2 regions of the Clostridium sp. CM037 genome follow, and region 2 is predicted to be linked to the other one. Evidence: riboswitches for the same ligand, from Rfam matches in the RefSeq annotation. Region 2 holds a riboswitch; the other holds the start of a gene.

Region 1 (12,799 bases), 1.3 Mb from region 2:
GGAGATGATTTCAGAAAGATTAACATCCGATATTCTGATAAAAGATATGATTATATAAAGGAGATAAAACTATGAAGATTTTAAGTCTGGATTCTGCTACACAATCAGCAACTTGTGCTATCCTTGACGATAACAAAGTTCTTGGTGAAATAACTTTTAATTATAAAAAACAACATTCTCAAATACTTATGCCTATAATTGACGAATTATTAAAAAATACAGGAATAAACATAAGTGATATTGATGCCTTTGTAGCATCAAAGGGGCCCGGTTCCTTTACAGGCCTTAGAATAGGGATGGCTACCATTAAGGGATTAAGCCAAGGCTCGAAAAAGCCTTTTGTAACTGTATCTACCTTAGATTCTTTAGCATATAACTTAGCATATACAGATGGACTTATTTGTCCTTTGCTAGATGCTTTAAGAGATAATGTTTATACTGCCTTATATACTTTTAATAATTACGAGCTCACCCGCATCAGTGACTATATTAATATTTCCTTAGATGAGTTAATAAATATGCTTAAAGAGAAAAATTGCAATATTTCCTTTGTAGGAGATGGAACCTTCAAATTCAAAGAAAAACTTATAGCAAATTTACCTAAAGCCAATTTTGCTCCAGCGCATTTAAACTTAGCTAAGGCTTCATCCCTAGGAGAATTAGGGCTCAACCTTTTATCTAATGGAACATTCGATGATATATACTCGTCAGTGCCTATTTACCTTAGGCAGCCGCAAGCTGAGAGGGAGTACCAAGAAAAGATGAGACAAATAAAAAATGAATAGCGATTTTAAAATTTTCCCAATGGACGCATCATCTATTAAATCCATACTCAATATTAGCGAGTTAAGCTTTCCTATTTCATGGAGCTACGAATCACTCCAAAGTGAACTAGATAATAAATTTGCTAAATATGTTGTATTAAAAAAGGGCAATTCTATAGTAGGCTACGGAGGAATGTGGCTAATTATAGATGAAGCCCATGTTACTAATGTTGCAGTTCACCCTGATGCCCGTGGTCATGGCGGCGGCGACCTCATAGTGGAAGCCTTATTTAAAATTTGCAGGAAACTAAAAGTTACAGCAATAACATTAGAGGTTAGAAGTTCAAATTTTGCTGCTATAAACTTATATCAAAAGTATGGCTTTGAAAATGAAGGCATTAGACGTCATTATTATGAAGATAACGGCGAAGATGCAGTAATTATGTGGAATCGACACCTATAGCAGATAGCGTAAAAAGACTAGCTCTTGCCAGTCTTTTTTTTATTCTCTACTAAAAATTTAGCAAGCACGAGAATAAAATGGTATAATGTGGGTGAACTGTTTAAAATATATTAGAGTAAGGGGTAATATTTATGACCAAAAAAATTATATTAGCACTATTTTTTGCATTACTATTGGTTGGATGCAATTCCTTAGCTAGTCCAACTTCCAGTAAAAGCACAATAGTTTCAGATGATTCTCAGAGTAAATCACCAAAACCAGTAGATAATTCGTCTAACATCCCACGCTTATCAACAACGCTTAAAGATCCGATTGTTAGAACATTTGATCAAACTGAAGGTGTGTCAAAAAAAATACCAATATTGATGTATCATCATCTACTAAAGAAAAAAGAAAACACATTTACAAATAATGGTGTAGTATTAAATCTTGAAAATTTTCAGCAACAAATGGACTACTTATACACTAATAAATACACTACAATAAATCTAACTGAATTAGAACAGTGGCTCTTAGGGAATATGGAACTACCTAAAAAATCAGTATGTATAACATTTGATGATGGATATTTAAGTAGCTACATTTATGCCTATCCTATTTTGAAGAAATATAATTTTAAAGCTGCACAATTTTTAATTACATCTTATGTTAAGGATAATAGTGTTGAATTTAACCCTAAAACACAACAATTCCTAAGTTGGAAAAATATTTCTGAAACTACTGATGTATTTGAATATTCAAACCATACCCATAATTTACATAAAACAGAGAATAACAAGGGTTATTTAATTACAAAACCTTTAGATTATGTAAAAAAAGATTTAATAAAAAATACGGAACTAACCGGCAGCCATTATCTTTCTTATCCTTATGGGCACCATAACGATGATGTATTAAACCTTCTGCCTAAAATAGGAATACGAATGGCTGTTACTGTTAATAATGGAAGCGTAAAGAGAGGAGATTCTTTACTAGAGCTAAATAGATATGGAATATATCCTAAAACATCCATATCTACATTTAAAAGCATGGTTAATTGTGAATGGTGAACAATTAAACTAAAGGATGGCTTCTGCATTGTGCAGAAGTCATCCTTTAGTTTGTTAATACCCTTTTTTTAAAATCTTTGAAATAAGTCCATATTTATATACCAGTGTTTTTTATATTTTTTGTTCTCTACTTTTGTATTCTCTCTCCATATTCTCTTTATGAAGTATAGGCGAAACACTCTTATATAAAGCTAAAGTCATTGCTGATAATACCATTCCTTTAAGTAAATTAAAAGGAATAATTGACCAAATAATGAAAGAATTTAAATCGACAATGTTATGATTTATTTTTGATCCCATTTCTATAACGGTAGCTACTGGGAATCCTAATACTTTTTCATATAAAGGTAAAACAACAAAATAGTTTAATATCCCTGCAAAAATCGACATACAAATTACTCCTATTAATAATCCAGCAATAGCTCCACCTTTACTTTTGCGGGTCTTGTAAATATATCCGGATACTAATACTAAACATGAACCCACTAGAAAATTTGCTACTTCTCCAACGAAGGCTGTTTTAGTAGCTAGCATTCCATGTAATATATTTTTAAAGAGTTCAATAACTACTCCAGCTATTGGTCCTAATGCAAAGGCCCCTAAAAGTGCTGGCAGGTCGCTGATGTCAATTTTTAAGAAATCAGGGAAAATCGGTATTGGTAACTCAATGTACATCAAAAGAAAAGCCATAACAGATAAAAGTGAAATTTTGATTAGTTTAACAAGTTTTTCGTCTCTCATTTTTAGTGCCCCCTAATTAACTATATCTCCTAGGGATGGATATAATACAAGCCCTGACATAGTACTATGCCAGGGCAAATTTATATATATCACATCTTCTTTTATCCAGACTATACTGTCGGCTTCGGAATCAAATCATCACCCAAGGGTGCTGTCTTAACGACTTCGGAAGGAAAACTGTCTTCCAAAATGTCGTTAAACCGAATCAGCCTTACGGCTCGCGGGCTTTACCGCCGGTGGGGAAATTAGCCCCGCCCTGAAGATTATTAAATTTTATTTTATAATTTAATTATATATAAGTACAGTAAAATAAGCAACATATTAATTAATTATTTTTCATTGATAATGATATTCTTTTTCTTTTCTCATCAACTTCTATCACACTAACCTCTACTATATCGCCAACCTTAACCACATCCAATGGATGCTTTACAAATTTATCTGATAACTGGCTTATATGCACTAACCCATCCTGATGAACTCCAATATCAACAAAAGCTCCAAAGTCAGACACATTTCTAACAGTACCCATAAGTTTCATTCCCGGTTTAAGATGGGACATTTGAACTACACCCGTTTTTAATATCGGCTTCGGTAGTTCTTCTCTTGGATCTCTACCAGGCTTTTTAATTTCTTTAATAATGTCTCTAAGAGTTGGAACACCTATCTCCAATATTTGTGCAAGCTCATCCATATTAATATTAATATCTTTTAGTCTATCATCCAAATCTTTAAAGTTTAAAGATTTAAGATCTTCTTTTGTGTACCTTAAAAAATCCAATAATTTTTTAGTAGCATTATACGTTTCTGGATGAATTGAGGTGTTATCTAAAAATTCATTACTCTCCATAACCCTTAAAAATCCTGCACATTGCTCATATGCTTTTGCTCCTAATCTTTTCACTTTTAATAATTCTTTTCTAGTTTTGAACTTACCATTTTCTTCTCTATACACTACAATATTTTGAGCTATAGCAGCATTTATCCCTGATATATAAGCTAATAAAGAGGGTGTTGCAATGTTAAGATCTACGCCAACAGCATTAACACAATCTTCAACTACTCCTTTTAAGGATTCATCGAGTTTTTTAGCTGCTACATCATGTTGGTATTGTCCAACTCCAATAGCTTTCGGGTCAATTTTCACAAGCTCCACTAATGGATCTTGAAGTCTTCGCCCTATAGAAATAGCTCCTCTAATAGATACATCTATATCTGGATATTCTTTAGATGCAAGCTCTGACGCTGAATATACTGAGGCTCCCGCTTCCGAGACTATAACATAGTACAAATCTTTTGAGCATTCATCCTTAAGTTCTTTAATTATCTGCTCTAAAATTTCTTCAGATTCACGACTAGCAGTCCCATTACCGAGTGACACTACTTCTACATTATGCTTAATTACCAATTTTTTAATAATATCTATAGATTTTTGAATACCGTCCTTACTGCCCGCAGTAGCGTATACTGTAGCTATATCTAAAAGCTTACCAGTATCATCAAGCACCGCTATTTTGCACCCTGTTCTAAACCCAGGATCAAATCCAAGCACTACCTTTCCTTTTATAGGTGACTGCATTAAGAGTGCCTTTAAATTAGCTTTAAATATTTCAATAGCGCTAGTTTCACCCTTTTCTGTGAGTCCGGACCTTATTTCTCTCTCAATTGATGGGAATATAAGTCTTTTTACGGAATCACCTATACTTAACTCTATATACTTATCAGTTTCATTATTCCCTTTTAAACATTTAGCTCTTAAGTACTGGGTAATCTTATCATTATCGGCTTTGATTTTCACAGAAAGTATCTTACTATTTTCTCCTCTATTTATAGCAAGAATTCTATGCGGTGGAATAGATTTAACCCCTTCTTTATACTCATAATACATTTCAAATGGAGTAGTATCATCAGAACCGCCTTTAGTTTCAACGTTTCCTTGATTATGCACTAATGCTCTAATCCACTTTCTGTAATCAGCTTCATCTGAAATCATTTCACTAATAATATCCCCAGCACCTTGAAGTGCGTCCGAAGTACTATTTACTGCCTTTTCTTCACTTAAGAATTTCTCTGCATACTCATTTATATCACCCTTAAACTCGCCGCATACAATAATTTCAGCTAAAGGTTTAAGCCCTTTTTCTATCGCAATGATAGCTCTAGTTCTTTTCTTAGGCTTAAAAGGTCTATATATATCCTCTATTTCTGTCAATGTCTCGCTTTTTCTTATTGACTCCTCAATTTCCGCTGTTAATTTTTCTTGTTCACCGATAAGACGTACTACATCTGTTTTTCGTTCTTCTAAGTTCCTAAGATATATAAGCCTCTCTGTAAAGTTTCTAAGGATTATATCATCAAGTCCCCCAGTTCTCTCTTTTCTATATCTAGCTATAAAAGGAACTGTATTCCCTTCATCTAATAATTCAATTACACTTTCCGCCTGTTCTTTAGTTATTGAAAATTCTTTAATTAATCTGTTATTTACATTTCCCATGTTTTTTAGCTATTTTTGTAAGTCACATTCAAATAAATAACAAGTCACTATGATACTTTATTTTCATGTACCTAAATAGCTATTCCTCCTCACATAATTTATATTTTAAATTTAATGGACTAAAATCAACATATTTAATCATACCACGAATTCTATCCTCATATCTATACACTATATAGAAATTTTTAGGAGAAATATTTGAAAGGTTAATATGGTCTTGTCTTTTAACCCTTTGTCTTATATTGTTTTTTTATAGTTAACACATATATTATACCCCTATAAATGAGCGAAAATGATTCCACCAATTTCCATATATCAAAAAAAGAAAAACATTTATACATTCTCCTGTTATAATTAAGTCACTACACAAAATACAACTAAGGAGAAAACATAAATGTTTAATAACTCAATTGTAACAAAATCATCGACAATATACAAATTTTTAATTGAATTAAAGATAACTCTTTATCTCACAACTCCTCAAATTCATCATCTAATATTATTTATAAATTCTATGGTGACAAAAGGCTACTGTGGAAAAGTAACCGACGTTTCAGATTTTATGCCGGTTAGGCATAGGACTAATATTGGAAAGTTTCTATCGGAGAGTCCATGGGACGAAAACTTTGTTGAAAAAGCCCTAAAAAAACGTGTAATTATGAGAATATGGGAGACGTCTAAAACAACTGGTAAACCTATTTATGTTGTAATAGATGACACTATTTCGGAGAAGACTGTGCCCTCGTCAAAGGCTAAGAAACCTACTGAAAAATGTGGATTCCACCATTCTCATTTAAAAGGTAAAACAGTTTATGGTCATCAATTAGTTACCGTTATGTTACTGTGCGATACACTTGTGATGCCATATACTATGGCGATATACGACAAAGAAAATATGAGTAAAATCCAAATGGCAATTGAGTTTATAAAATCATTACCCAAACCAGTAAATGAAGGTTATGTTTTATGTGATAGTTGGTATAGTAATAAAAAATTGTTCGCAGTTTCTAAAGGATCAGGCTACGCCTATATTGGTGGTCTAAGAACAAATAGAGTGATATATCCAAAAGGTCGTGAAAAACTTGGAATTAAGCTTAATCATATGTGCGAGATATTAACTAAGGATGATGTCGACCTAGTCAAAGTTGGCAACAATGAATATTTTGTCTACACATATAGAGGCAAGCTTAATGATGCAAATGATTCTTTGATAGCTCTTTGTTGGCCTAAAGAGGCTCTATTTAAACCTGGTTGCTTAAGAGCATTCATAAGTCTAGATACTACTATTACTACTGAAGAACTCCTAAATCACTATAAATTTAGATGGCCAATTGAAACCTTTTTTAGAGAAACTAAAAAACATCTTGGTTTAAATCATTACCAAGTAAGAAGTAACCGAAGTATAAACAGATACTTCTTGCTGCTAATGATTACCTACGTATATTGCGAATTGGAAGTAAGCAATGGCACGTTAAATTTTAACGTTGGTATTAAGAATGCAAGAAACCAATCTAAAAAAGAAAGGGTATCTTGGATCTTTAATCAAGCTGACCTAGGAAATTCTCTTGAAGCTATTTTTAAAACACTAAAAATAGCTTAGGACAATTGACATTAATTTATAATGGAATAATTTGTTATAAAATTCGCTCGTTTATAGATACCCTATATAGATTCAAAAAAATGGTTTGGTAACAAAGAGCTAGCTTTCGATTATCTCTTTGTTAACCTCACAAGCGGTATTAATAATCCTTACGAATTGTTTTCTTGACATATTATTATTTTTATTCTATGATTGATTTTATAGTGCCCTTTTACGGGTTTTTTTGTATTTATTTTATAATATTTTATTGAATCGGAGGAAAATAATTATGGCAAAAGGAAAAAAATTTGTAGAATCTATTACCTCTATGGAAGAAGATTTTGCAAAATGGTATACCGATATTGTAAAAAAAGCGGAACTTGCTGATTATGCGAGCGTTAGAGGTTGCATGGTAATAAGACCTTATGGCTATGCAATTTGGGAAAATATTCAAAAAACTTTAGATCAAATGTTTAAAGATACAGGTCATGAAAATGTATATATGCCAATGTTCATTCCTGAGAGCTTACTTCAAAAGGAAGCAGATCATGTTAAAGGCTTTGCACCAGAGGTTGCTTGGGTAACACACGGAGGCAACGAGCTACTAGCAGAGAGACTTTGCGTTAGGCCAACTTCTGAAACATTATTTTGTGATCACTATTCAAAAATAATTCAATCTTACAATGATCTTCCTAAATTATATAATCAATGGTGTTCCGTTGTGCGTTGCGAAAAAACCACAAGACCTTTTCTTAGAAGTTCAGAGTTTTTATGGCAAGAAGGCCATACCGCTCATGCAACGGCGAAAGAAGCAAAAGAGGAAACTCTTAGAATGCTTAATATATATTCAACCTTTTGTGAAGAAACCCTTGCTATTCCAGTTATAAAAGGTAAGAAAACAGAAAAAGAAAAGTTTGCAGGAGCAAATGAAACTTATACAATTGAAAGTTTAATGCATGATGGAAAAGCACTTCAATGTGGTACTTCTCATAATTTTGGAGATGGTTTTGCAAGAGCATTTAACATACAGTATTCAGATAAAACTGGTAAACTTGCTTATGTTCACCAAACTTCTTGGGGAATGTCTACAAGACTTATCGGGGCTTTAATTATGGTTCACGGTGATGATAATGGTCTAATACTGCCACCAGCAGTAGCTCCAATTCAACTTATCATAGTTCCAATTGCACCTCATAAAGAAGGCGTAATTGAAAAAGCTACAGAACTTAAAAATATATTATCAAAGCTTTCACGTGTAAAAATGGATATTAGCGATAAAATGGCTGGATGGAAATTTAGCGAATACGAAATGAAAGGTGTTCCGCTACGTTTAGAAGTTGGTCCAAAAGATATAGAAAATAATCAAGTAGTACTTGTGAGACGTGATAGTCGCGAAAAAATAATTGTTCCAATGTCAGAACTCGAAACAAAAGTACCTGAGATTTTAAAAGATATTCAAAAATCTTTATTTGAAAAAGCTAAAAATGCACAAGATACCCGAACCTTTAACGCAAGCACCGTAGAAGAATTAAAAGAACTTCTTGATGAAACTTTAGGATTTGTTAGCGCTCCATGGTGTGGAGAGCTCGCTTGTGAAGAAAAAGTAAAAGAAGTAGCCGGTGCGTCTTCTAGATGCATGCCATTTAATATGCCAGAAGAAAAAGGCGTTTGCTTATGTTGTGGAAAACCATCTAAAGCTACAGTTATTTGGGGAAGAGCTTATTAAATTTAAATATAAAAGCGATTGGTTTATGCCAATCGCTTTTAATTTTTTAAATTTATACCTTAATAAATCGCGATATACTTCTATCCCCTCTTGGTAAATTGATTAAATCGTTACCTGTAGCAATGCAATATTAGCAACTTATGGTTATACTTTTTATTGAATACCTGTATTATTTTGTTATACTAATAACAATAGATGAAATGCTTATAGGCTTAATTTAAATTTTTTTAAAGTAGGTGATGACAATGGATTTAATTATAGCTTTTATTGTTACATTTGCACTTTTAGTTTTGAGTGTTTTAAAAGGCATATTTCTTGCATATCCATTAATATCCGGGCTAATCCTCTTTATTTTAGTGGAGTTTAAAAGAGGAATTCCCCTAAAACGCTTGTCAAATATGTCTTTTAATGGGGGCAAAAAATCTCTCATAATTATAAAGATTTTTATTCTTATTGGGGCTATTACATCTATATGGATTGTCTCTGGCACTGTACCTGCAATAGTTTATTATTGTATAACCCTAATAAGGCCCAATATGTTTATTTTATCTGCATTCTTAACCAGTTGTTTCGTATCTTTTTTAATAGGTACATCTCTCGGAACGTCCGGCACAATAGGTGTGGCCCTTATGGTTGTTGCAAGAAGCGGTGGTGTAAACCTTGCTTCAACAGCTGGCTCAATTATTGCTGGAGCATACTTTGGTGATAGGTGTTCTCCTATGTCTTCTAGTGCAAGCCTTATTGCATATCTTACAGAAACAGATATATATAAAAATATAAAAAACATGTTTAAAACCTGCATAGTTCCCTTTGGTATTTCAATTATTTTCTAAACTATAGTGTCAAGTATATTTCCCTTGCATAGTTCTGCAAACGGAATAAATAATGAAATAATTAATGCCTTCTCTATAAATATAATTGTTTTGCTTCCTGCTTTGGTTATACTTGTTTTTTCAGCATTTAAGATAATGTTAAAACATCTATGATTGTAAGCATAATAACGGCTTTTTTATTGAGCATCTTTATACAACACGATACTTAAAGGCGGAGGAATCATTTCTATGCTAAAATCATCCCTCGTGATATATATAGGCTCTGCATTTGCAGGTTTAATAGAGGGAAGTAAAATGTTAGACAGTGTTGAAGCTATAACTTTGAAGGCAAATTCTAGGTATGGGGTCTTTCAAAATATAGTCATTTCAAGCATATTCACCGCTACTGTAGGCTGCAGCCAATCCGTTGCTGTTATGTTAACTCATATGTTAAATAAAAAGGCTTATGAGAAAAATGAACTAGATAACTCATTCTTAGCCATTGATTTAGAATACATCAATAATGATTTCCGCTTTGATTCCTTGGAACATTGCTTTACTTGCTCCACTTACGATTTTAGGTGCTAATGTTTCCTGCATGCCATACCTCTTATATATATATATGGTACCTATAACAAATTTGATCTTAATCCGATTTAAATCAAATACTAGCAATATAGAAATAAATATCAGTCGTTAAATCATCCTATTGCAGTCTAATTTTTTTACGTATTACTATGAAGTAATTGAATAGTTCTACGTAATTCTACTACAGCAATTTGACCTGGTGCAGAAGCCTTCTTGACTGCGCCAAATGTTAATGCGGAGCCAAATAATTCACCTGATAGTCTACTGATAATCCCTTTTTCCGCCATAGAAATTGTAATAATAGGACCATCCGCATATCTTTCATTCATAATACGCGTTGCATCTAACAGTATAATCACATCCTCTGCACAAGTAGGCATTACTGCGATTTTAGGAATATCTGCGCCTAATCCTTGAGCCTTACGTAATCGAGATATAATTTCTTCTTTCTCTGGTGTATTATGAAAATCATGATTAGATATAATAACCGCTACGCCATTTTCATGTGCTACTTCAACTAATTCTTTTACATCTTTTTCATTGTTAAATAATTCAATATCTATAACTTCAACAAGCTTTGTTTCAGAAATCAATCTATTTAATTCAAAATAAAATGCAGTACTAATCTCCTTTTGTCCACCCTCTTTAGCACTACGGAATGTAAAGATAATAGGCTTATCAACTAGCACTTTCCTAATTGCTTGTAATGCTTTCTTAACTCTATCTATATTGGTAGCGTCCTCGAAGAAATCTACACGCCATTCTACAACATCTAAATCAATCTTTTTTAAAATTTCAGCTTCTTCTATAAGCTGTGGAATAGTTTTTCCAACCATTGGAACACAAATTTTAGGTAGTCCTTCACCAATAGTAACAGTTTTAATAGTAACTACTTTTTTCATTAACACCCATCCCTTCATAATAAATTGCGGCACTAATTCTTTTCTAGATATAATACCAATCATTACTAATATAGTAAAGGTTTCTTATTTTTTCTTCCAAGTATAAACTATGAATAAATCACTCAAAAATCAAAGGGCGGTAAATCCCCCGCCCCCTTAAATAAGCTTATTTATAATATTAGATACGCAATAGGTATAGTTATTATTAATGTAAATACTGTCCTTTCAAACCATATGATAAGTATTTCACGTATACTTATTGGTATATCCGTTGACAATATGCATGGTATTGATGCAGAGAAAAATAATATGGATGAAATTGATACCACGGCAACTACAAATTTTGTTACAAGAGGAGCCCCAACAACTAACAATGCAGGCAAAAACATTTCAGCTATCCCCACTGCACATGCCTTTGATGCAAGTAATGCTTCAGGTAGTTTAAATAGTGAAACTATTGGGTAAAAAACATACCCTATTATATTGAACACAGGTGTATATTTCGCAAGAATTAATCCTATTAATCCTACAGACATTATTGATGGTAATATTCCCATAGCCATAATAAATCCATCTTTTAAATTTTCAACAATGTTTCTTCCTATTGGTACTGAATTTTGGGCAGCTTTAAGACCTGCTTCCCATGCGTTTTTAAATATATTCCCCTCTTTAGATATTTCCGGATAACCATTCTGATTATTATAGTATTCATCAGATTTCTTACTTAAAGGTCTTATTCTTGCAGTTATGGCTGTAACGATAAATGTAACTACTAATGTTACCCAAAAATATTCAGACCATAAATTCATTATTCCTAATGTTTTGGCAACTATAATCATAAAAGTAGCAGATACGGTGGAAAATCCTGTAGCAATTATTGCGGCTTCTTTTGTTGTATATTTCCCCTCTTTATAAACCCTATTCGTAATTAACAATGCAATAGAATAACTTCCCACAAAAGAAGCAACTGCATCAACAGCAGAACGTCCTGGTGTTTTCCATATAGGTCTCATAACTGGTTTCATTAAAACGCCTATAAATTCCATAAGTCCATAACCAACTAAAAATGCTAAAAATACCGAACCTACAGGAACAATTATCCCTACTGAAATAACTAATGAATCAAATAAAAATGGAATCATATCTTCTTCGAATAGCCAACTTGGTCCAATCTTAAAAAATGCCATAAATCCTATTATGATACCTAATAATTTAAGTAAAGAAAATACTGTTTTAACCTTATCTTTATTCCATGTTTTTTTATAAAAAGGATATACCCCCCCTAAAACAATAACTACTAATCCATAAATTCCAGCACCTTTCGTGGATAACCCTTTTAGTCCTGTAACTATGTGGTCTATGGGGATAGTTGTTTTCCCGTTTATAGTTAGTGTTATAAAAAACATGAATATCCCAATTATACTATAACCTAAAAATTTAAATACATTGGCCGTATTGTTTACTTTTATCTTTTCTGAATTATTCATCATTTACCTCCCATGTTTTTTTAATTTTTTAGCATTTTCAAGTAGAAAATGCATTTATAATTATTGATAATTCTTATGTAAGGAAGTAAAAAAGAAGGATGGAAAGTTGCATCTTTTTCAAAGTTCTTTCATGAATAATGTATGTATAAACTCAATAACTAATGCTAACTTACTAAATTTACGAAACCAATTCA
Region 2 (12,799 bases):
CTCAGTTAAAAGATGGAGTATCATTTACAGCAGGAACCTTTATGGCCGGTAAATTCCCATTTATGATGTTTGGGCTTCCAGCAGCAGCACTTGCAATGATTCATGAAGCAAAACCTGAAAAAAGGGTGTTAATAGCTGGTATTATGGGGTCAGCAGCTCTAACTTCTTTCTTAACAGGTATTACAGAACCAATTGAATTTTCATTCTTATTCGTAGCACCAGTATTGTTCGGAATTCACTGCGTATTTGCAGGATTATCATTTATGACAATGCAGCTTTTAAATGTTAAAATAGGAATGACATTTTCAGGTGGACTTATAGATTACTTGTTATTTGGTGTAATTCCAAATAGAACAGCTTGGTGGTTAGTAATTCCTGTAGGATTAGCATTAGCAGTGATTTACTACTTCGGATTCCGTTTTGTTATAAGAAAATGGAATCTTAAAACTCCAGGTCGTGAAGTAGATGAAGAAGAAGGCACAAGTACTACAAAAACTAATCTTAAAGGTCAAGAACATGCAATATTAGTATTAAAAGCATTAGGTGGAAAAGAAAATATAACAAATTTAGATGCTTGCATTACTCGCTTACGTGTAAGTGTTGTGGATGCTAAAAATGTTGATAAAGCAGAACTTAAGAAATTAGGAGCTGCGGGCGTTCTTGAAGTTGGTGATAGTATCCAAGCAATATTTGGAACTAGAGCAGAGCATATAAAAACAGAAATTAAAGAAGTTATAGCTAAGGGTTTAGAAAAATAAAACTCTTATCCCTAATTAGAAATAAATTATAACATGAAAAAACATTAGATAAGTATGTTACTTATCTAATGTTTTTTATGTTTATTATGAACTGTATTGCTTTTTAGTGTTAATAGGAGAAAAAATATGGGAAAGTTGTATAGAATAATAAAAAAGTTATTTAAAGGTAAAGCCCTAATTATTCAATTATGAATAATTAGGGCTTTATAGTATAGTAAAACTAATTAGATTTTGATTTAGGTTTAAAAATATTAAGTTTAATAGTGAAATGTTTATCTAAATATTCGTTTAGGCCTTTGTTCATACAAAACCTATAAGCTGCAAGACTAATGAAAGACCATAGTATAGCGATAAACCATCCACCCAGCACATCTGTTGGATAGTGAACCCCCACATAAACTCTACTAACGCCTACAAGAATTAAATATGCGAATATGAAACCGCTAAGTAGATAGGCAATTTTTTTATTCTTCATTCGCTTAAGTATAAAGTAGATAAGAACAATACCAATAGCTGTAGAAATTGAAGAATGGCCGCTAGGAAAACTATAGCCATCAGCTTCAACTAATCTTATTCCCATGGGTCTAGATCGTTGGACCGTATTTTTAAGTATCAAATTGGTAAAGCCAGTAATTCCAATGTTAAATACACAGCAAATAGCTTCCAATTTGTTATTCAAAAGATATAATATAATAAAAACCAACAGGGTTATTAAAATCTGTAATTCAGGGTCAGAAGATTTTGAAACAGCAATATAAAATTGATTCCATCCCAAATTCATAGAAGTTGCTAAATAATAAAGCATGTTAATTTAATCATCCTTTCTATATTACATTGAACATTAATATTCATTCGATAGTTAATATTAAAATTCCAATTAAGTCATAAGCATCAGCTAATATTATATCAAAATCTACAATTAAAAGCTACATTTATATTATTTGTTAACACGGGAGTAAGATATTATTCATATTTTACAATTATAGAATTGTAAAATTATAAAATTGAATATAAACGCATATCAATATATTTTTATTGAAAAACAATAAAAATATATTGATAAATAATTTGTATAGTAGTAATATAGTATTTGTAGAGAAGTGAATTGCATATCAGGGGATATACTTGAATGCAGGGAAGAACATTAAAATTATGGAGGGGTACTTAGAATGGAGAAGAAGTTTGTGCAAGCTATTATTATAAAAGATAATAGGGTTCTTATGGCATATGGTCATAAAGAAAATAAAGAAGATATTAATTTTTTTGTAAAAGGAGAGATTAATGGATGGGAAAGTGCTGATAATGCAATTGGACGCGTGATTACAGAGCAAATAAATATGCCTTATAAGGTTGTTTTTAAACTTAATACAAAGTCTTGTTTAGATACAGAAACCTATTTAATTAATATAGAAGGTGTGAATGATAATTTTGATTTTTCACCAAAAAAAATCGAAAAATCTGTAGGTAATTTAGATATGGATGGTCTAAAATGGATTTCTTTATCTAAGAAAGAAGAATTTCGTAGAAGTGTTATAAATTATTTGAGAATTTTAGTGGAAGAATGCATAGAGCGAGATTATAGTGAAAATTGGTTGAAATCAGTGGAAAACTTGTTGTTTTCTTATCCGGATTATAAGTATAATAATATGCAATTATTAAAGAAAAAACGTATGAAAGAAATAAAAAACATAGATTCCCAAATTGGTATAAATGAAAAAATATATACTATGGGCATTGCACTTATTTTATCAATAATTTGTGAAAGATTTTTTAATGGTAAACAAATTGGTGTTTCTATTCCTATTTTTTATATTATGTTCATGGGATTTTTTTTATGGAGTGTAAGAGAAAAGATTAGGATTAAAAATAGTATTGGATATATTACCATTATGCCTACATTGCTAATAGCATTAAATTATTCTATTCACTCTAATAATGTTTTGAACTTGTTTAATGGGATTATGATATTGGTACTTGCTGGAGTAAGTACAGTATTAATTAGGTATGAGAATATAAAATGGGATAGTGCAGATGTAATAAAGAAAGTGATTAGCATAGGCATTAAAGCTATTGTAGAGAATGCTTGTAAGCCTTTTACATTTAGTAAATGTAGTATAACTACGAGAAATAAAAAAGAAATAAGTTCTACAAAGAAAAATATATTAAGAGGAGTAATTATTTCTATCCCATTATTAATTGTTATTTTAGTTTTATTAACATCAGCAGATATGGTATTCAAGGACTATGTAACCAATTTTTCAATTGGAATTAAGGATATAGACGTAGGTAAAATCATAGGCAGTTTATTAGTTATTATCATAGCTTTCATAATTATATTTTCATATATATGGAGCTTTAAATATAGCTGTGATGGGGGCAGAACTAAAAATAAGGATATACAATGGGAGCCAGTTACTGTTTTAACAATCATTTTTATGATAAATATAGTATATCTTTTATTTTCAATAGTACAGTTTTCTTATCTTTATGGTGGAGGGGATAATTTTCTTCCTCACGAATTTACTTATTCAGAATATGCAAGAAAAGGGTTCTTTGAGCTTGTGGCTGTTACAATAATTAATTTTACAATATTACTAAGCAGTATGAAATTTATTAAAAAGGACAATAAGACAATAAATATAATATCCAATGTATTTTTAACCGTGCTTGTTGCATTTACATTAAACATGCTATTTTCAGCTCATTATAAGATGTCTTTATATGAGCAAACTTATGGATTTACCTATTTAAGGATTTTCGTTCATATATTTATGCTGATGTTATTTATGTTATTTATAGTAGCGGTAATTGGCATTTGGAATAGAAGAATACCACTTAATAAGATTTTAATAGTAATTGTTTTGAGTATGTTTATATTAGTGAACTATATTAATGTAGATAGAATAATTGCTGAAAAAAATATAGACATATATTATAAAACTCAGAAAATTGATGTACAATATCTAAAAACTTTATCATATGATGCTATTCCAGAGATATTAAGACTAAAAGATGATTCTAATGCTTTCATTTCTAGTGAGATAAATACTTATATAAATAATGTGAAGAAAGAGTTATTAGAAGGCGACTCCTGGTATGAATTTAATTATTCTAAATATAGGGCTAGAAAGGTTATAGAGTAAGCAGGGGGTAATGTAAATTGAAAAAAATAAGAGAAGATTTATTAGGGGTCTACGACTTGATGTTAGCAGTAGGAGCTATTTGCATTGGAGTAATGATGGTAAGTTCAAGTGATGGAATATTTATTGAATATCCAAAAGAATGGCTATCAAAAGTTCCATTTGAAAGCTGGGTTACTCCGGGTATTATTGCAATCATATTATTTGGACTCGGAAATATTATAGCAGCGATCTTTAGTTTTAGAAAAGAAAATAGTAGGTCATGGGTTGTGTCTGCTGTAATGGGTGGGATATTAATTATGAGCCTTATTGCTCAAGTGGTAATGTTAGGAGAGACGTACTTGGCAACTGTTGAATTTATGCTTTTTAGTATAATTCAGTTATGTTTATGTTGGTATGTTTTTGATGGCTATAGTAAAAATTTAATATAATATTGGGGGCTTAAAAAATATATTATTATTTCACAATCTTCTTAAACTGGGAACTAAAAACTAATAAAAATAGAAAGGATTATTCATGTTAGCCTGCTTAAAGGAAGCCTGGTTAGTAATAACTAGGATTTTTTATTGGCTTTCAAGCTTTTGGGAATGGTAAATATATGGAGAGAGAGGGCAAGGTATGACTTACAAACGTAATAGATTATTGTATTCGGTCATGATAATAATTGTAGTTATTTTAGGGTTATGTTCAAGAAAGATGACTAATGCCATACCATCTTTTTTGAATACATATTTGGGCGATGCTCTGTGGGCGTTGATGATTTTTATTGCTTTTGGTTTTATTTTTAGAGAGATGAAAACAAAGATAATTGAATTAATCGGAATATCATTTTGCTATCTTATTGAGATGAGCCAATTATATCATGTTAACTGGATAGATAATATCAGAAAAACAACTTTAGGTGGATTGGTATTAGGATATGTATTTTCGTGGATTGACTTAATAGGGTACGCTATAGGAATTTTAGTAGGCATAATTCTTGATATTTTAGGGGGAGTAATTCAAAAACGTAATGAAAAAAATAAAATTGATTTGGATGTGAATAAAGTCGTAAAGCCTAATTGAATACACTGAAATATTTTAGTAATAAATGACACTGTGGTTACGTATACATCTATATATAAAGAAAAAATTACTTTAGGGGGAATTGTAATGAATAGAGAACATTTACGTAATAGTGGATTTGCAACTAAAGCTATACATGGTGGAAATAAGAAGGATCAATATGGTGCATTGGCAACTCCAATACATCAAACAGCCACTTTTGTTTTTGATTCAGCACAGCAAGGTGGAAATAGATTTGCAGGAACGGAAGATGGCTATATTTATACAAGACTTGGGAACCCTACTAATACAGTTTTAGAAGAAAAATTGGCAATGCTTGAAGGCGGAGAAGCATGTATGTCTATGGCATCAGGAATAGGAGCTATATCTTCAACTATGTGGACAGCATTAAAGGCTGGAGATCATATAATTGCAGCACAAACCCTTTATGGCTGTACTCATGCATTTTTTGCTCATGGTATTTCTAGATATGGTGTTGAAGTTACTTTTGTTGATGTTTCAAATCCAGAAAATGTTAGAAATGCTATGCAAGAAAATACAAAAGTTATTTTCTTAGAAACACCTGCAAATCCAACATTACTTATAACAGATATTGAGGAAATAGCAAAGATTGCTCATAAAAAAGAAAATTGTATGGTTATAGTTGACAATACATTTAGTACTCCATACATACAAAGACCATTAGAACTAGGTGCAGACGTTGTAGTACACTCTGGAACTAAATTTATAAATGGGCACGGTGATGTAATTTCTGGTTTTGCTGTTGGATCTAAAGAATTTATTGATGGAGTTAGATTATTTGGTGTTAAGGATATGACTGGAGCTAGTTTGAGTCCTTTTGATGCATTTTTGATTATAAGAGGAATGAAAACACTAGAAATAAGAATGGAAAGACACTGTAAAAATGCAATGGCTGTAGCTGAATTTTTAGAAGCTCATCCAGCAGTAGAAAACGTATATTACCCAGGACTTAAAAGTTTTCCTCAATATGAATTATCAAAAAAACAAATGGATCTTCCAGGCGGGATTATTGCTTTTGTAATAAAAGGTGGAATTGAAGAAGGTAAAAAGGTTATAAATTCTACTGAACTGTGCAGTATAGCTGTTAGTCTAGGAGATGCTGAAACTTTAATTGAACATCCTGCTTCAATGACTCATTCACCATATTCACCAGAGGAAAGATTAGAAGCTGGTATAAGTGATGGTTTAATAAGACTGGCAGTAGGTCTTGAAAATGTTGAGGATATTATTGCCGATCTAGACCAAGCTCTTAATTTAATTATTAAATAGTAAGTAGTATAATAAATAAGTAAAAGTAGAAATTATTATCTACATGTTAACATGTAGATAATAATTCCTATTTTTTTTATTTTCTCTTATCTGTTATTGATAATCTTGTTAATCCATTCCATATAACATCAGTATCTTCATTTCTATCTTATATTAATTAAACCCTCTAATCATGATTATATCGGATATTTTGATTGGGTGTTTTTGTTTGTTATTGTAGTTATTAATTTCCTTAAATGTTGATTTTCTTGAAGTTAGAGGGCCATAAAAATTTATTATTCCCCAAGATGTCAAAAATTTATTATATTTAGATTTAATTGAAATTGTGATCAGTAATGCTCCTTTATATATATTAATTCTAAATATTATATAATACATGTTAGAAAATTGTGATTTAATAATTAATTAATTTGTAAATTAAGACATAGAAGCCATGAAAAAAGTGTCATTCCTATAGTTGATTTTTTATAATTTATATAAAGGTTTGATTTCATATCTATGCAAGGTTTAGAAATTGTTTTACCCTGGCATGGTTAGAATTAGAAAATAGTAATTCAGGAGTGGAGTTCGCTAGTATTTCTCCATTTTCCATGAAAATAATTCTATCTGATATTTCTCTTGCAAATTGCATTTCATGTGTAACTACTATGAGTGATATTTTATCAATGGCAAGAGATTTAATGACCTTCAACACTTCGCTGACTAGTTCAGGGTCTAATGCAGAAGTTGGTTCATCAAAAAGAATTAATTCTGGATTCATTGCAAGACATCTAGCAATTGCAATTCTCTGCTTTTGTCCACCAGAAAGAGTACAAGGATAAGAATTTATTTTATCTAATAAATCCACTTTTAAAAGTAGTTTTTCTGCAATGTCTATAGCATCTTTCTTATCTATATTATTTACTATAATAGGAGCTTCAATTATATTCTCAAGAACGGTTTTATGAGGGAATAGATTGAAGTTTTGAAAAACCATACCTATTTTTTTAGCAGCATTAATTGATTCAATATTATTAATTTTCTTTTTAGATTCTGCAATAGTTATGCCATTAAATTCAATGAGTCCATTATCCATATGCTCAAGACCACTTATGCACCTAAGCAGAGTGCTTTTTCCAGAGCCAGAAGGACCGATAATTGATATTACTTCGCCTTTTTTTAAACTTAAAGATACATTCTTTAAAACTTGGGTTTTATCATAACTTTTATTTATTTTACATATCTTGAGTAAATCCATAGTAGCACCATCCTTTATTTATCGCATTGTTCTTTATTCGTAAATGGAATATTTTTTTTCAAGATTTTTAAAAGCCAACACAATAAGAGAAGTAAAGATTAAATATATTATTGCGGCAATAAAAAAAGGAGTGATTGTAAAATCTCTAGTTACAATTTCTCTAGCAGCTCTTAGTAAATCTTGTAATCCAATTGCAGCTACTAAAGCTGTATCTTTTATTAGAGTAATTGCCTCATTACAAGTTGGTGGAATTATCCGTTTAAAGGCTTGGGGTAGTATTATTTTTGACATAGTTTGTCTATAATTCATGCCTAACACTTTAGCGGCCTCGTATTGGCCTTTATCTATAGATTGAATACCGGATCTGAATATTTCAGTAAAATAAGCTCCGTAATTCAAAGAAAAGGTAAGAGCTGCTGCAGTAAAAGGAGAAAATCTAATGCCAATAATAGGTAGCCCGAAATATGTAAAAAACAGTTGGAGAAGTAAGGGTGTTCCGCGAAATAACCAAGTATAGAGGTCCACAATCTTACTAAGTATTTTTAAATTTGAAACTTTGATTAGTGCGCCTATTATTCCAAGAGGCAAACAAAAGATTATTGTTGCAAAATACAATTCAATTGTAAAGAGGCTCCCTTTTAAAATATAAGTTGTAATGTCTATAAAATTAGCCAAATCAAACACTCCTTCAGAAAAAATTCATAATTATTATTTGATTATATCTTTGCCGAACCATTTCTTTGATATAGTATTGGCAGTTCCATCATTTTGTATTTCATCTAGTTGTTTATTTATTTCTGCAGTAAGGCTTGTATCAGTTTTTCTTATACCTACGCCATAATCTTCTACTCCTAGATTTTCATTAATAACTTTATAATCACCAGGTTTTTTACTAGCATAGTATCTTCCAACTACCTCATCCACTATAACAGCATCAATACGACCAGCGTTTAAATCGAGTAGCGCTTCTGTATTGTTTGAATATTTCTTGGCCTCCTTTAGTGAGTTAGTAAGTAGTGAATCTTTAGCAAGTGCAGCTTCACTGCTGCTACCCATTTGCAGGCCTACAATTTTATCAGTTAAATCACTTTTTTTAGAAATAGTTGACTTGTTTTTTACAATAATTGTTTGCTTATTTTGAAGGTATATTTTAGAAAAAGCAATTTGTTCTTTTCTCTTATCTGTTATTGTTAATCCATTCCATATGGCATCAATATCTTTATTGTTTAGACTTAATATAATTCCGTCCCATTCTACTGGTTTAAAGGTTACTTTTACGCCCATTCGCTTGCCTACTTCTTTTGCCATATCAATGTCAAAGCCTACAATTTCACCACTTTTATCTCTAAATCCCATTGGTGGAAAGTTATCATCAAGACCAACTATTAGTTCTTTTTTGTCTTGTATATCTTTTAAAGAATTATCAGCTGTGGGGGTGTTTCCGCAGCCAGATAAAATAGCGGTTGAAAGTATTGCCACAATTAGTAAGTTAAATTTAATTTTCATTATTAACACTCCTTTATGAATTCTATAAATACAATATTACTTTATTACGTTAGTTATGTAAAGTGGTAAATTAAAGATTAATTAACTTATATATAAATATAAAATCATTACAAGATAAAAATTTATAAATTTTTTAGAATAGATGGGAAAATCATAGTAGTATAAATCTCTCTTCCAGTGGAAAATATAAATGAAGAAAGGGGAGTGTTTTAAATGAGTATAAAGCAGAAACTTACTAATGAGCAATTATCTTCAGTAGGAATTAAGAGAACTGATAATGACAAAGATATGCATACGAATGATGTAAATATTAAAAATAATGAAACAAGAAATAAAAAAAACAAATAAATCATCTAAAAGTGTTTATAGCTAATATTTTGATTAATTGTTTATATTTATAGGATTCGCTTGACATTAAAATAACAAAGTGGTATTCTTAAGTTGAAAATTTAATAGATCCTTCAGGGTAGGGTTAAATTCCCAACCGGCGGTATAGCCCGCGAGCCTAAAGGTAGATCTGGTTTAATTCCAGAGCCGACAGTAAAGTCTGGATGAGAGAAGGAGAATAATGATAAATATAGGAGATTTTCATTTATTAACTATGAAAGATAGTTAATACTGCTTTTATATTTTATTGTGAATATATTTAGTGAACAGCACCGGTGGGTGATGATTTAACAGCACCGATAGGTGATGATTTGACTAGATATATAATTAGCTTATTAAGCCCTGAAAACTTTGTTTTCAGGGCTTTTATTATTTTAGCCACATATATGATTTTATTTGATCAAAGTTATGCATACTAAGAGAGAAATATTTATGAAGATTGGCACCAGAATTATAGAATTAGGGGTGATAAATTGGATAATTATTATATGAGAAGAGCACTTGAATTATCTAAAAAAGCAGTGGGGTTCGTAAATCCTAATCCATTGGTTGGTGCTGTTATTGTAAAAGGTAATAGGATAATCGGTGAGGGGTATCATGAATATTTTGGTGGACCACATGCAGAAGTAAATGCTTTTAAAAATGCCAAAGAAAATGTAGAAGGCGCAACAATGTATGTAACTTTAGAGCCTTGCGCACACTATGGTAAAACGCCACCTTGCGCTGATGCTATAGTGCAAAATAAAATATCTAAAGTGGTAATTGGAATGATAGACCCTAACCCATTAGTTGCAGGGAAGGGAATAGAAATTCTAAGAAGTAGTGGCATAGAAGTAACTACGGGCATAATGGAAACTGAAATAAAGAAAACAAATGAAATATTTGTAAAATACATAGCTCATAAAAAACCATTTTGCATCATGAAAACTGCTATGACAATAGACGGAAAAATAGCAACTTCTATTGGTGAGTCAAAGTGGATAAGTAATGAAAAATCTAGAGCGTATGTGCATGAATTAAGGCATATGGTAACTGGAATTATGGTTGGAATTGGAACTGTCCTAAATGATGATCCAGAACTTACTACAAGAAGAGAAGGCATAATTAGCAAAAACCCAATAAGGATAATTATAGACAGCACAGCAAAAATACCAATAGATGCAAAGGTATTAAAATGTGATGAAAAAACAAAAACTATTGTAGTTACTACAAAATTTGCAAAAGAGACTAAAATTGAAGCTATTAAACAAAACGGTGCACAAGTTATTGTAACTCCAAGTAAAAATAACCGAGTGAATTTAAGCTATTTAATGGGAGTGCTAGGTGATATGGGAATAGATAGTATTCTGCTTGAGGGTGGCAGTACTCTAAATTATTCTGCATTAGAAGAAGGCATCATTGATAAGGTTATTACTTTTATTTCGCCGAAAATATTTGGGGGAACAACAGGTAAGACTCCGGTAGGAGGACAGGGAATAGAACATGTAAGTGATGCTATATTACTTACGGATACTGAAGTAACTAGATTTAACGAGGACATTATGATAGAAGGGTACGTGAATAGATGTTTACAGGGTTAATTGAGGAAATTGGAGAAATAAAGTCTATAGAGAAAGGTGCGAGGTCTGCGAGAATTACCATAAAAGCTGCAAAGGTTATGTGTGGAATAAGGATCGGTGACAGTATTAGCACCAATGGAGTGTGCCTTACTGTAACAGAATTTTATAAAAATAGCTTCAGTGTAGATGTAATGGCGGAGACTATAAGAAGTAGTAATTTAGGGAAATTGAAATCTGGTTCTCATGTAAATTTGGAAAGGGCATTAATGGTTAGTGATAGGCTAGGAGGGCATATAGTAAGTGGACATATTGACGGAATAGGAACTATTGTAGATTTGTGCATCGAAGAAAATGCCACCTGGGTGTCTGTAGAAACTACAGTGGATATATTAAAGTATATTGTACATAAAGGATCAATAGCGATTGACGGTATTAGTTTAACTGTAGCATATGTTGATGAAAACATTTTCAAAGTATCAATTATACCTCATACAAAAGGGGAAACTACTTTAATTAATAAAAAGGTAGGTGACGAGGTTAACCTTGAAAGTGATATGATGGCGAAGTATATTGAAAAACTGCTTAAACATGGTGAAGCTCCAGAAAAAAAGAAATCTATTGGTATGGATTTTCTCGAAAAAAATGGATTTGTATAAGCAATCAGTTGTAGACACAGCAAATAATATTACATCACCAAAAGTGATGATTACAGCACAGAGTGATGATTACAGCACAAAGTGATAATTAAGGGGTGGAAAAATGTATAAATTTAATACTATTGAAGAAGCTTTAGAAGATATTAAAAATGGAAAAATGGTTGTTGTGGTAGATGATGAAGATAGGGAAAATGAAGGAGATTTAATTATAGCAGCTGAGAAAGCTACTCAGGAAAACATAAATTTTATGGCTAAGTATGCACGTGGACTTATATGCATGCCTATAGTTAAAGATAGATTAGATAAGTTAAATATAAATCAGATGGTGGTAAATAATACTGATGTGCATGGAACAGCATTTTCTGTTTCTATTGATGCTGTAACTACCACTACAGGAATATCAGCTGCAGAGAGGGCAACTACTATATTAAAGGTGATAGATTCGGAGGCTTCATCAAAAGATTTCAATAGACCAGGCCATGTATTTCCTCTAGCAGCAAGAGAGGGTGGCGTACTAAATAGGGGCGGTCATACAGAGGCTGCAGTTGATTTAGCAAGACTTGCAGGGTTATATCCTGCAGGTGTGATTTGTGAAATTATGAATGAAGATGGATCAATGGCTAGGGTACCAGAGCTTATGGATTATGTGAAAAAACATGATTTAAAAATGATTACCATAGTAGATTTAATTGCTTATAGGAGAAAAACTGAATGCCTTGTAGAAATGGTTACGGAGGCACAAATGCCAACTAGATATGGTGAATTTACTATCTATGGGTTTGTTAATAAGATAAATGGAGAGCATCATGTAGCATTAGTTAAAGGTGATGTAAGAAGTAGTGAATCTGTACTTGTTAGGGTGCACTCTGAGTGTCTTACTGGAGATGCACTAGGCTCTATGAGATGTGATTGTGGAGAACAATATGATGCGGCCATGAAAGCAATAGCAAAAGAGAAAAATGGAATTTTGCTTTACATGAGGCAGGAAGGACGTGGAATAGGATTAATTAATAAGCTAAAGGCATATAATCTTCAAGATAAAGGAATGGATACCGCAGAAGCAAATTTAGCTTTAGGTTTCCCTGTAGATATGAGAGATTATGGAATCGGAGCTCAGATATTGGAACTATTAGGTGCTACAAAAATAAGACTCATGACTAACAATCCTAAAAAAATAACAGGAATTTCAGGCTATGGTATT

What was found. A riboswitch is a leader RNA that binds a small molecule or an ion and turns the genes downstream of it on or off. The one in region 2 is predicted to bind FMN.
Region 1: another riboswitch for FMN. It lies ahead of ACWJKP_RS19130 (ECF transporter S component); the one in region 2 lies ahead of ribD (bifunctional diaminohydroxyphosphoribosylaminopyrimidine deaminase/5-amino-6-(5-phosphoribosylamino)uracil reductase RibD).

What each region holds. Positions count from the first base shown of each region.
Region 1 covers NZ_CM143650.1:3,994,950-4,007,748, forward strand. The annotation lists gene tsaE (tRNA (adenosine(37)-N6)-threonylcarbamoyltransferase complex ATPase subunit type 1 TsaE) at 1-75, shown strand, start outside; gene tsaB (tRNA (adenosine(37)-N6)-threonylcarbamoyltransferase complex dimerization subunit type 1 TsaB) at 72-785, shown strand; gene rimI (ribosomal protein S18-alanine N-acetyltransferase) at 778-1,227, shown strand; gene ACWJKP_RS19125 (polysaccharide deacetylase family protein) at 1,359-2,276, shown strand; gene ACWJKP_RS19130 (ECF transporter S component) at 2,388-3,017, opposite strand; FMN riboswitch at 3,107-3,285, opposite strand; gene ACWJKP_RS19135 (Tex family protein) at 3,343-5,511, opposite strand; gene ACWJKP_RS19140 (IS701 family transposase) at 5,906-7,111, shown strand; gene proS (proline--tRNA ligase) at 7,380-8,816, shown strand; gene ACWJKP_RS19150 (Na+/H+ antiporter NhaC family protein) at 9,062-9,649, shown strand; gene ACWJKP_RS19155 (Na+/H+ antiporter NhaC family protein) at 9,878-10,216, shown strand; gene aroD (type I 3-dehydroquinate dehydratase) at 10,354-11,118, opposite strand; gene ACWJKP_RS19165 (YjiH family protein) at 11,289-12,605, opposite strand.
Region 2 covers NZ_CM143650.1:1,073,213-1,086,011, forward strand. The annotation lists gene ptsG (glucose-specific PTS transporter subunit IIBC) at 1-758, shown strand, start outside; gene ACWJKP_RS05015 (phosphatase PAP2 family protein) at 979-1,563, opposite strand; gene ACWJKP_RS05020 (DUF4153 domain-containing protein) at 1,928-3,901, shown strand; gene ACWJKP_RS05025 (hypothetical protein) at 3,919-4,329, shown strand; gene ACWJKP_RS05030 (ribosomal maturation YjgA family protein) at 4,517-4,963, shown strand; gene megL (methionine gamma-lyase) at 5,051-6,253, shown strand; gene ACWJKP_RS05040 (amino acid ABC transporter ATP-binding protein) at 6,750-7,490, opposite strand; gene ACWJKP_RS05045 (amino acid ABC transporter permease) at 7,524-8,165, opposite strand; gene ACWJKP_RS05050 (amino acid ABC transporter substrate-binding protein) at 8,199-8,996, opposite strand; gene ACWJKP_RS05055 (hypothetical protein) at 9,210-9,344, shown strand; FMN riboswitch at 9,450-9,563, shown strand; gene ribD (bifunctional diaminohydroxyphosphoribosylaminopyrimidine deaminase/5-amino-6-(5-phosphoribosylamino)uracil reductase RibD) at 9,857-10,963, shown strand; gene ACWJKP_RS05065 (riboflavin synthase) at 10,948-11,598, shown strand; gene ACWJKP_RS05070 (bifunctional 3,4-dihydroxy-2-butanone-4-phosphate synthase/GTP cyclohydrolase II) at 11,702-12,799, shown strand, end outside.